4 regions of the Photobacterium makurazakiensis genome follow, and region 1 is predicted to be linked to each of the others. Evidence: predicted binding sites of a transcription regulator. Region 1 holds the regulator's gene; each other region holds the start of a gene.

The links. The regulator CRP, encoded in region 1, controls carbon source genes, mostly activating them, when cyclic AMP is high. The targets are predictions, from matches to a motif close to TGTGANNNNNNTCACA.
Region 2: a site for CRP is predicted at 1,209-1,224, ahead of pyrG (CTP synthase). Genes of this name have one in related genera too.
Region 3: a site for CRP is predicted at 953-968, ahead of deoD (purine-nucleoside phosphorylase). Genes of this name have one in related genera too.
Region 4: a site for CRP is predicted at 1,279-1,294, ahead of cdd (cytidine deaminase). Genes of this name have one in related genera too.

Annotation. Positions count from the first base shown of each region.
Region 1 is NZ_JAKJSJ010000013.1:191,912-194,122, reverse strand. It holds gene L4D09_RS06465 (OsmC family protein) at 1-220, opposite strand, end outside; gene crp (cAMP-activated global transcriptional regulator CRP) at 489-1,121, shown strand; gene L4D09_RS06455 (hypothetical protein) at 1,306-1,506, shown strand; gene L4D09_RS06450 (DUF1338 domain-containing protein) at 1,603-2,211, opposite strand, start outside.
Region 2 is NZ_JAKJSJ010000031.1:62,591-64,801, reverse strand. It holds gene pyrG (CTP synthase) at 1-1,125, opposite strand, end outside; gene mazG (nucleoside triphosphate pyrophosphohydrolase) at 1,319-2,134, opposite strand.
Region 3 is NZ_JAKJSJ010000011.1:218,413-220,623, reverse strand. It holds gene deoD (purine-nucleoside phosphorylase) at 214-924, opposite strand; gene L4D09_RS04605 (amidohydrolase) at 1,343-2,211, opposite strand, start outside.
Region 4 is NZ_JAKJSJ010000046.1:5,938-8,148, reverse strand. It holds gene L4D09_RS19435 (DMT family transporter) at 1-145, opposite strand, end outside; gene cdd (cytidine deaminase) at 283-1,170, opposite strand; gene L4D09_RS19425 (CidB/LrgB family autolysis modulator) at 1,359-2,039, opposite strand; gene L4D09_RS19420 (CidA/LrgA family protein) at 2,036-2,211, opposite strand, start outside.

The DNA.
Region 1 (2,211 bases):
GCTCAGATGAAATTCGCGCTTCACAGCCCGTAATTTTCTGCCCAGCTGATTTCAACCCATCAACCACATCAACCGAGCTACACCCCCCAGCCGCCATCAATACCATCTCCATTGGGCTTGGTGCTTTTTCTCCCCCATTGCCATCCATAACCACACTATGGCCAGAATTTGACTGTCCTAAAAAGGTCATATTCTCGACCCATTTCACTCGTGATTGCATTTGTTTTTCCTTACTACTTATAGGGTAATTAGTGACAATATAGCAACTGTGTGATCATGTGCACACTTATGACTACTAAATGACCATTCTCGATAGATCAATATCAAGAAATACATGCTGAAAAAAGATAAACTTTGAACTAATTATTCACGTGAGCTTGCAGCCCAGCTGTTGACTGAATATCCTAAGCGACGAACACCAAGTATAGGCCCAGCCCTTTTTTGATGGACGTCGTTGTTGGGCAACAAACACAGAGGAAGTTAGTAATATGGTTCCAGGTAAACCTCAAACAGATCCAACTCTAGAGTGGTTTCTTTCGCATTGCCACATTCATAAATACCCGTCAAAGAGTACTTTGATTCATGCGGGTGAAAAAGCTGAAACGCTCTACTACATTGTTAAAGGTTCTGTGGCTGTCCTAATCAAGGATGAAGAAGGCAAGGAAATGATCTTGTCTTACCTAAACCAGGGTGACTTTATCGGTGAATTAGGCTTGTTCGAAGAAGGCCAAGAGCGTACCGCTTGGGTTCGAGCAAAAACCCCTTGTGAAGTCGCAGAGATTTCTTTCAAGAAATTCCGCCAGCTTATTCAAGTTAACCCTGATATTCTGATGCGTTTGTCTGCTCAAATGGCAAACCGTCTTCAGGTTACAAGCCAGAAAGTAGGTGATCTTGCTTTCCTAGATGTGACTGGCCGTATCGCTCAGACACTTCTAAATCTTGCGAAGCAACCAGATGCGATGACGCACCCTGACGGTATGCAAATCAAGATCACTCGCCAAGAAATTGGCCAGATCGTGGGTTGTTCTCGTGAAACTGTTGGTCGTATTTTGAAAATGCTGGAAGAGCAGAACCTAATCTCTGCTCACGGTAAAACTATCGTGGTATACGGTACACGTTAATTTCGCGTGCCATCATTGATAGTAAAAAGCCGCCTCGGGCGGCTTTTTTGATCCGGGAATTCATACCGAAATGGTATTTTTGCCGTATTGCTCACTTTTTCGTCCTTGTATCCTCACCACCAAGTGCTACATTGTGCATATCTGGCGTAAGTGATAATACGTCATTCACATGGATGAAATCGATATGGACCTCGAACGCTTTTCAGCAAATGGCTTACCGGCAAGCAATACGAGCGTTATTGCTCCTCTTCCCCCAACAATAGAGATGACAGGCTTTAGCGGGCATCGTCACTATTGTGAACAACAAACGGCTTCACCATGCCATAAAGGACAACTTACTAAGCATGAATTCGGGATCACACCACTTGATAGCCTGTGCCATTAGCCTTCCCCAAACACGTTTTACTCTTATCGCATACGATAAGCCCACCGTATTTCATTACAGTGGGCTATAGGGTTAATCACCTTTAACGCCTACGGATCAGTCTTTCTTCACGTGGGTGCTTTCGAAGATTTTATCCGCCGAGGCTTCAACAAAGCCACGATATAACTCACCGTCAGGTGCAGCATAGCGCTTAGCAAATTCATAAAACCCTCCCGCGATACTAAACACCCCATCGGTAAAGCCAACATCAACGGTATCAGCAATCGTTGCCGATTGCTCTAGCATCACCTCAGGGCTGCCTTTCACATCGCCCCCCGACTCATTGATCGAAAAGCCATTATGACGAAGTAAATGATTTACCTCTTTGACCTCAGTAAACTGCTCAAGCTGATTAATACTGACTGTAAAATGGTTGGCACCAAAACCGTGCGCGGCTAACCACCCTGCATATTCGCTTTCTGCTACCAGCAACTCATAAGTGGCATAATCGAGGTCCCAACGCCGCCCACCATGCAGGAAGGCAGGATCACGCATCGCCGCTTCTGGTACTTGATCAACAAGCTCTCGTACGGTTTGCTGTAGCAACGAGCTAAACTGCCCTACTAGCAATTCACTGATGAATACTTTCGGGGCATTTGGATTTGGATGCTCAAAGTGCTCAGCATAAAGTTTCTTTGCTTCAAAGTGATACTTACCACAAGGTTT
Region 2 (2,211 bases), on a different contig from region 1:
GTAAGGAATTTTGTTTTCACGAGCGTATTGTGCAGTCAGGATCTTACCTTCAACACCACGACCGCCGAAGCCACCAGGAACTAGGATTGCATCAAGGCCTTGAAGTGCTTCTTCACCTTTAGATTCAACATCCTGAGAGTCAACATACTTAATTTTCACAGACAGACGGTTTTTCAGGCCTGCGTGCTTCAATGCTTCGTTTACTGACTTATAAGCATCTGGTAGCTCGATGTACTTACCAACCATACCGATAACTACTTCGGCTGTTGGGTTTGCTTCTTCGTAGATTACTTGTTCCCACTCAGCCAAATCAGCGTCAGGCGCTGTAATGCCAAAGCGTTGACAAACAAGATCATCAAGGCCCTGAGCTTTAATTAGCTGTGGGATCTTGTAGATAGAATCTACGTCTTTCATTGAAATAACGGCTTTTTCCTGAACATTACAGAACAATGCGATTTTCGCACGCTCGTTAGCAGGAATATTACGGTCAGAACGACATACAAGGATGTCAGGCTGAATACCGATAGAAAGTAGTTCTTTCACAGAGTGCTGTGTTGGCTTCGTTTTCACTTCACCAGCAGCGGCTAGGTAAGGAACAAGTGTTAGGTGCATAAACATTGCACGCTCACGGCCTAGCTCAACAGCTAGCTGACGGATTGCTTCCATGAATGGTAGTGATTCGATATCACCTACCGTTCCGCCAACTTCAACAATAGCGACATCATGGCCTTCAGCACCAGCAATAACGCGCTCTTTGATTGCGTTAGTGATGTGTGGAATAACCTGAATAGTGGCACCAAGGTAGTCACCGCGACGCTCTTTACGAAGCACGTCCGCGTATACACGGCCTGCTGTAAAGTTATTGCGCTTAGTCATTTTGGTGCGGATGAAACGCTCATAGTGACCTAAATCAAGGTCAGTCTCTGCACCGTCTTCCGTAACGAATACTTCACCATGCTGAATCGGGCTCATTGTGCCTGGGTCAACGTTGATGTAAGGGTCTAGTTTCATCATGGTCACGTTAAGACCACGCGCTTCTAGAATGGCTGCCAGCGACGCTGCAGCAATACCTTTACCTAGTGAGGATACAACCCCGCCCGTAACAAAAATGTAATTCGTCGTCATGTTTTACCTGGAAGATTGGTATAGAGGATATAAAAAGTATCTGGACGGGAAATTAGTATACCAGACACACTTTATTGCCACAACGTGAAAACTATCACAGTCGGTTTGGTTTTTTTTTGTCTCAAATCAATTCAGCTCAACTAGATGACTATCAACAGTATTATTACTAACCAAGCAATGACATTTTATCTTGTTAATCTGCACTTTTCTTTTCCCTCAGTTTTACATCGTCCCAAATTCCATCTAATTGCTCTAATGTGCAGTCGTCGAGGCGCATCCCTTGTTCTAGCACAGTTTTTTCAACTTCGCGAAAGCGGCGCTCAAATTTTTTATTCGCACCTTGCAATGCCATCTCAGGTTTCACACTAAGGTGACGGCTAAAGTTGGCAACTGCAAACAGTAAGTCGCCCATTTCTTCTTCGATTCTGCCTTGTTCAGGTGACACTTGGATGACTTCTTCCAACACTTCGTCAATTTCTTCGCGTACTTTATCAACCACAGGCCCAAGCGTATCCCAATCAAAACCATGTTTAGCACAACGTTTTTGAATTTTATCTGCTCGTACCAATGCGGGCATAGCAAGGGGGATATTGGCAAGCACACTGCTATCTTGGGCTTTTTCCTCACGTTCTTTGGCCTTTTCAGCCTCCCAATTAGCGCTGATTTCAGCCTCGCTACTAGCCTGACTGTCACCAAAAACATGGGGGTGGCGACGGGTCAGCTTTTCATTCAAACCATTTACTACATCATCAAAATCAAACAGCCCCTGTTCTTTGCCTAGCTGGCAATAAAAAATAATTTGAAACAATAAATCACCCAGTTCTTCTCTCACATCGTCCCAATTTTGCTGTTCAATCGCATCAGCAACTTCATAGGCTTCTTCAAGCGTATGCGGCACAATCGAGGCAAAGCTCTGTTTACGATCCCATGGGCAGCCTCGCTCTGGGTCACGTAATGTCGCCATTATGGTAAGAAGTTGGTCAATCGCGGGTTGGGAAACATTGTTCATAGTGATGATGTCTTTTTTAAATTAGAAGTAAAAAAAACGGGTCGCCTAGGCTCCCCGTTTATTCATAAATTTATGGC
Region 3 (2,211 bases), on a different contig from region 1:
AGACCTGAAGGGCTTCATTCGTCAAATTGTGTAAGACGCCACATTTTACAAAATATTGAGCAGCGGTTCAGCAGGCTAAAGCATTTTGTTGACACTAACATCCCTATTTTCGGCAATACCTATAACATCTAGCGATGATGGTAGAGGTATTGCTTGAAAATAATACAGAGAAAAAGTGGCCAGTACATCGGGGCGTACTGACCACGAAAGTGGTTACAGTTTAATGGCTGTTTCTAGTGCGACATTCATCATTTGAGCAAACGATTTTTGGCGGTCTTCTGCGCTAAGGTTTTCACCACGCTTGATGTGATCCGAAACCGTCAAGATAGTCAGTGCTTTTGCACCAAGCTCTGCAGCGACACCGTAAATGCCCGCAGCTTCCATATCTACCCCTAAAATGCCAAGTTTTTCCATCTTATCGAATAGATCTGCTTCTGGGCTGTAGAATAGATCGGCTGAGAATACGTTACCAACGCGAACCGGTACATTTTGAGCGCGAGCTTCGTTAACTGCGGTCTCTAGCATGCCGTAATCCGCGATAGCTGCGAAATCATGATCGTTAAAGCGAATACGGTTAACTTTAGAGTCAGTAGAAGCACCTAAGCCAATGATAACGTCCATTAGTTTTACGTCGTCATGTACAGCACCACAGCTACCGATACGGATGATGTTCTTCACACCGAAGTCTTTGATCAATTCGTGTACATAGATTGAGCATGAAGGAATACCCATACCATGACCCATCACTGAAACAGATTGGCCTTTGTATGTGCCGGTGTAACCAAACATGTTACGTACATCACATACAAGTTTTACGTCATCTAGATAGTTTTCAGCGATGAACTTGGCACGAAGTGGGTCTCCTGGCATCAGTACGGTTTCAGCGAAATCACCACGTTCTGCGTTAATGTGTGGGGTAGCCATAGATAACTCCTAGAATGACGAATAATTATGAGAAAGCGTTCACAGTGGCTTCTACCGAAGAGGCCGGATTGTTGCTTTACTTGATGGAGAAAGTGTAAGTAAGTGCAACGCAGAATCTCGCGATCCGGATCACACTTCGGTTCTCTACCATTCTAAAATAGCACCTTGATTACCAAATGTGTTGAAAGAGCGAGGGATATCGTTTGCGTGAATGTCGCTATTCACTCTGATTACATGGTGATAAATTTGTTTTAACTTATTAAATATCAATTGTTTGTGGTTGTTTTTATTGTTGTATTAGTTGTAGGTGAATCCATGTAATAACGAGGGTATAGCAGTGATCTTGTAATGGATTTCATTGGGCTACTGATGACGAAAGGGGAGAAATGATGAGAAAAAAGGGTGCGATGTTCATTATTTAATCGGTATTGGCTTGGCTAAAAAGTGTTTTTCCTTCTTTTATGGTTTCGATAATTTGGACATCACGCAGTAAGCCTGGCGCGAGCTTTACGGGGTTCTGCGACAAGATCACTAAGTCAGCCAGTTTTCCGGGTTCAAGGGAGCCCTTATTGTCCTCTTCGAAAAACTGATAGGCGGCATAGATGGTAATGGCTTTGAGTGCATCGAGTATGTCGACCCGCTCATCTGCACCAGCAATGCTGCCTTCTTTTGTGAGTCGGCTTACGGCACTCCAAATACTGTTCAAGCCATGTATTCCATGTGCTGCACTGCTGGTGTGGTTGGTAAATCGAATATCTAAATTATTTGCTGAAAGTGCGGGGCTTTGAAAGTAAGCCCGCTGCTTACCCAGTATTAATGCATCGTTATCACCATAGAAATAAATATGCCCCGTAGCGAAGCTTGGGATAAAACCCAATTTTACGTAATGAGTTAGTTGGTTGACCCGCATAAAGCGTGACTTGATGACAACGTGGCGCTTATCTTGCGAGGCATTAATTTTTAAATCATATGCAGCTTGAATAAGAGCATCGATAGCAGCGTCGCCAACAGCATGGACAAAAACTTGTAAATCTTGGTTTATGGCAGCGCTGTATCGCTGTTTGAATTGGCTAAAGGGCTTCTTGGGTTCACCTCGCCATCCGGGATCTTGTGCCTGAGTCGTGAGGTAAGGCATAGCAAACCATGCCGTTTCTTTTTCGACTGTGCCATCTAAAATGAGTTTTATACCGCCGAATTTCAAACGGTTATGATACTGACCAAATATTTCGGGTGAGCTCGATAGTAGCAATGTTGCAGCGTTATAGAGCGGAAGGGCGATAATATCTT
Region 4 (2,211 bases), on a different contig from region 1:
TAAAATACTGAAAGAAAGCAACAGTGGTAGATGGAATGTGCAGAATCATGCTGACGTATTGCGCCATGCTGTTGACTAAGGCGAAGGCCAAACCTGCAATAAGCATCCAGCTAGCGCCTTGGATCGGGTTATGTTGATGTGACATGCTTTAAAATAATTAGTTAACTTTCGAAAAATCATACACCTGCTTACTAGATGAAGATACAAGATATTTCTTTTATTGATAATAAAAAACCGCCGAAATGGCGGTTTAAAATCGTCATGCTGTTTTAAACGCAATGTTTAAATTGCAACGTAAGTCAGCGGTACATCCGGGTTTAGTGCTTCAAGAGTTGTTTGCGTGTCAGATAGGTGGCTAATTGTACTATCAGCTTTTTCAACCAAAGCAACTTCTGTAATTTCAGATAGCGGATAACCCGCCATGTTCATATTAACCAATGCGACTTGAAGCGGTGGTAGGCTAGGGTTGAAAGCCGCATTTTCGGCATACATACCAATAAAGGTTTGACCGTCGCTTGCTTTCAGCGCTACACCGCTAAAGTTTTTGGTATAAGGCGCATGTGCACGGTTTGCTGCTTGGCAGGCTAATTTAACCAGCGCTTCATCTGCTTCGGTTGTCATACCGTGGTTTACCGTAGAAAGTAGCGCATCAGTAATGTTCAAGTCAGCAGGGCCAAATGATTCAGGCAGATATTCTTGAAGCGTTTTTTCTGCTCGTTCTGGTAATTGAACAATAAGTTCGTTTGCCGTTGTTAACTCATTCATGAACTGGCGACAGTGACCACAAGGACTGTAGTTGATGGTGATGTCTTTAATGCCCGTTTCACCTTTCACCCAAGCGTGGCTAATGGCTGATTGTTCGGCATGAATAGTTTGAGATAAACATGCGCCAACAAACTCCATGTTTGCGCCGAAATATAGCGTACCAGAAAGGCCACGAACAATGGCACCAACATAGAAATTAGAAATTGGTGCGACGGAATAAGCAGCGGCGAGAGGGAGTAAAGCGACACGTAATTCGCTGTCAGTCATTTGCGTTTGTGACAGGAGTTGAGTAAATACTTCAGAGCTCAGGGTGGCATCAAATGTCTCTGATTCTAATACGGGCTTAATCGCAGAAGCTAGATCAGCGGGTAGAGCGCCTAAAGCATCCATTACTTTAGTGTGCATGAGTTTTCACTCCGTCTTGTGTATGGAGAAATATTGTAGACTTAGCAATAAAATAATAGTGTGATCTGCATCTCATTTGTGATTCATTGTTTGCACTTGTTACACTATTGGGAGTCGGCTCACACGGTTTTAAATTTCTGAGTCTTTATTAATCAATACCTTACCTTTGTATTCGATTACCTACACAGTTATGCAAAAAGATAAACAATGGTAGGAAAAACAATGGGTGCCAAAATTGATGTAATAACGCCACAAATCACTAAAGCTAATGAGCTAAATGCTCCATCTTGGTAGTTTTCTTCTGCGGCTTTCGCTGTTCCAAGTGCATGAGAAACGGTGCCCATGGTTAACCCTTTTGCGATTGGCGCTTTAATACCGAGTAGTCGAAATAGTGGGTAGCCTAAAACAGCTCCAAATAAGCCTGCAATAATCACCATAATGGCTGCAACCGATGGGACACCGCCGACTTGATCAGCGACTGCCATTGCAATAGGGGTCGTAACCGATTTGGGTAAAATACTGGCTGTTAGTTCTAAATCAGCACCAAGTAATAATGCAATCCCTGCTCCTGTAAGCATAGACAAAACACTGCCGACGAAACAGGCTGAAAGAATGACTTTCCATTTTTGCCTAATTTGTGAAAGTTGCTCATAAAGCGGAAAAGCAAGGGCCACAACAGCGGGCTCTAATAGGGCGTTTAACCACTTATTTTGCTCAAAATAGGTTTCATAAGGTACCTCTAGCCACATGAGCAATGGAATGATAATCACAAGGCATATTAGCAACGGATTAACGATAGGGTGTTGAAGGTGCTTTGAGATATAGCGAGCAGTGTAAAAGACCACTAACGTGGTGAGTAGCCAGATCATTGCTTTTCCTTGTACTGCACAGTAAGACCAATCACAACAAAGACGATAATGCTACTGCCAAGCGTACTTAGTAAAATAGTTAATGCGTTGGTTTGTAAGAGATCGAGGTAATTGATTAGCCCAACACCCACCGGTACAAAAAGAAGTGCCATATGACGAATAAGGAAGTGAC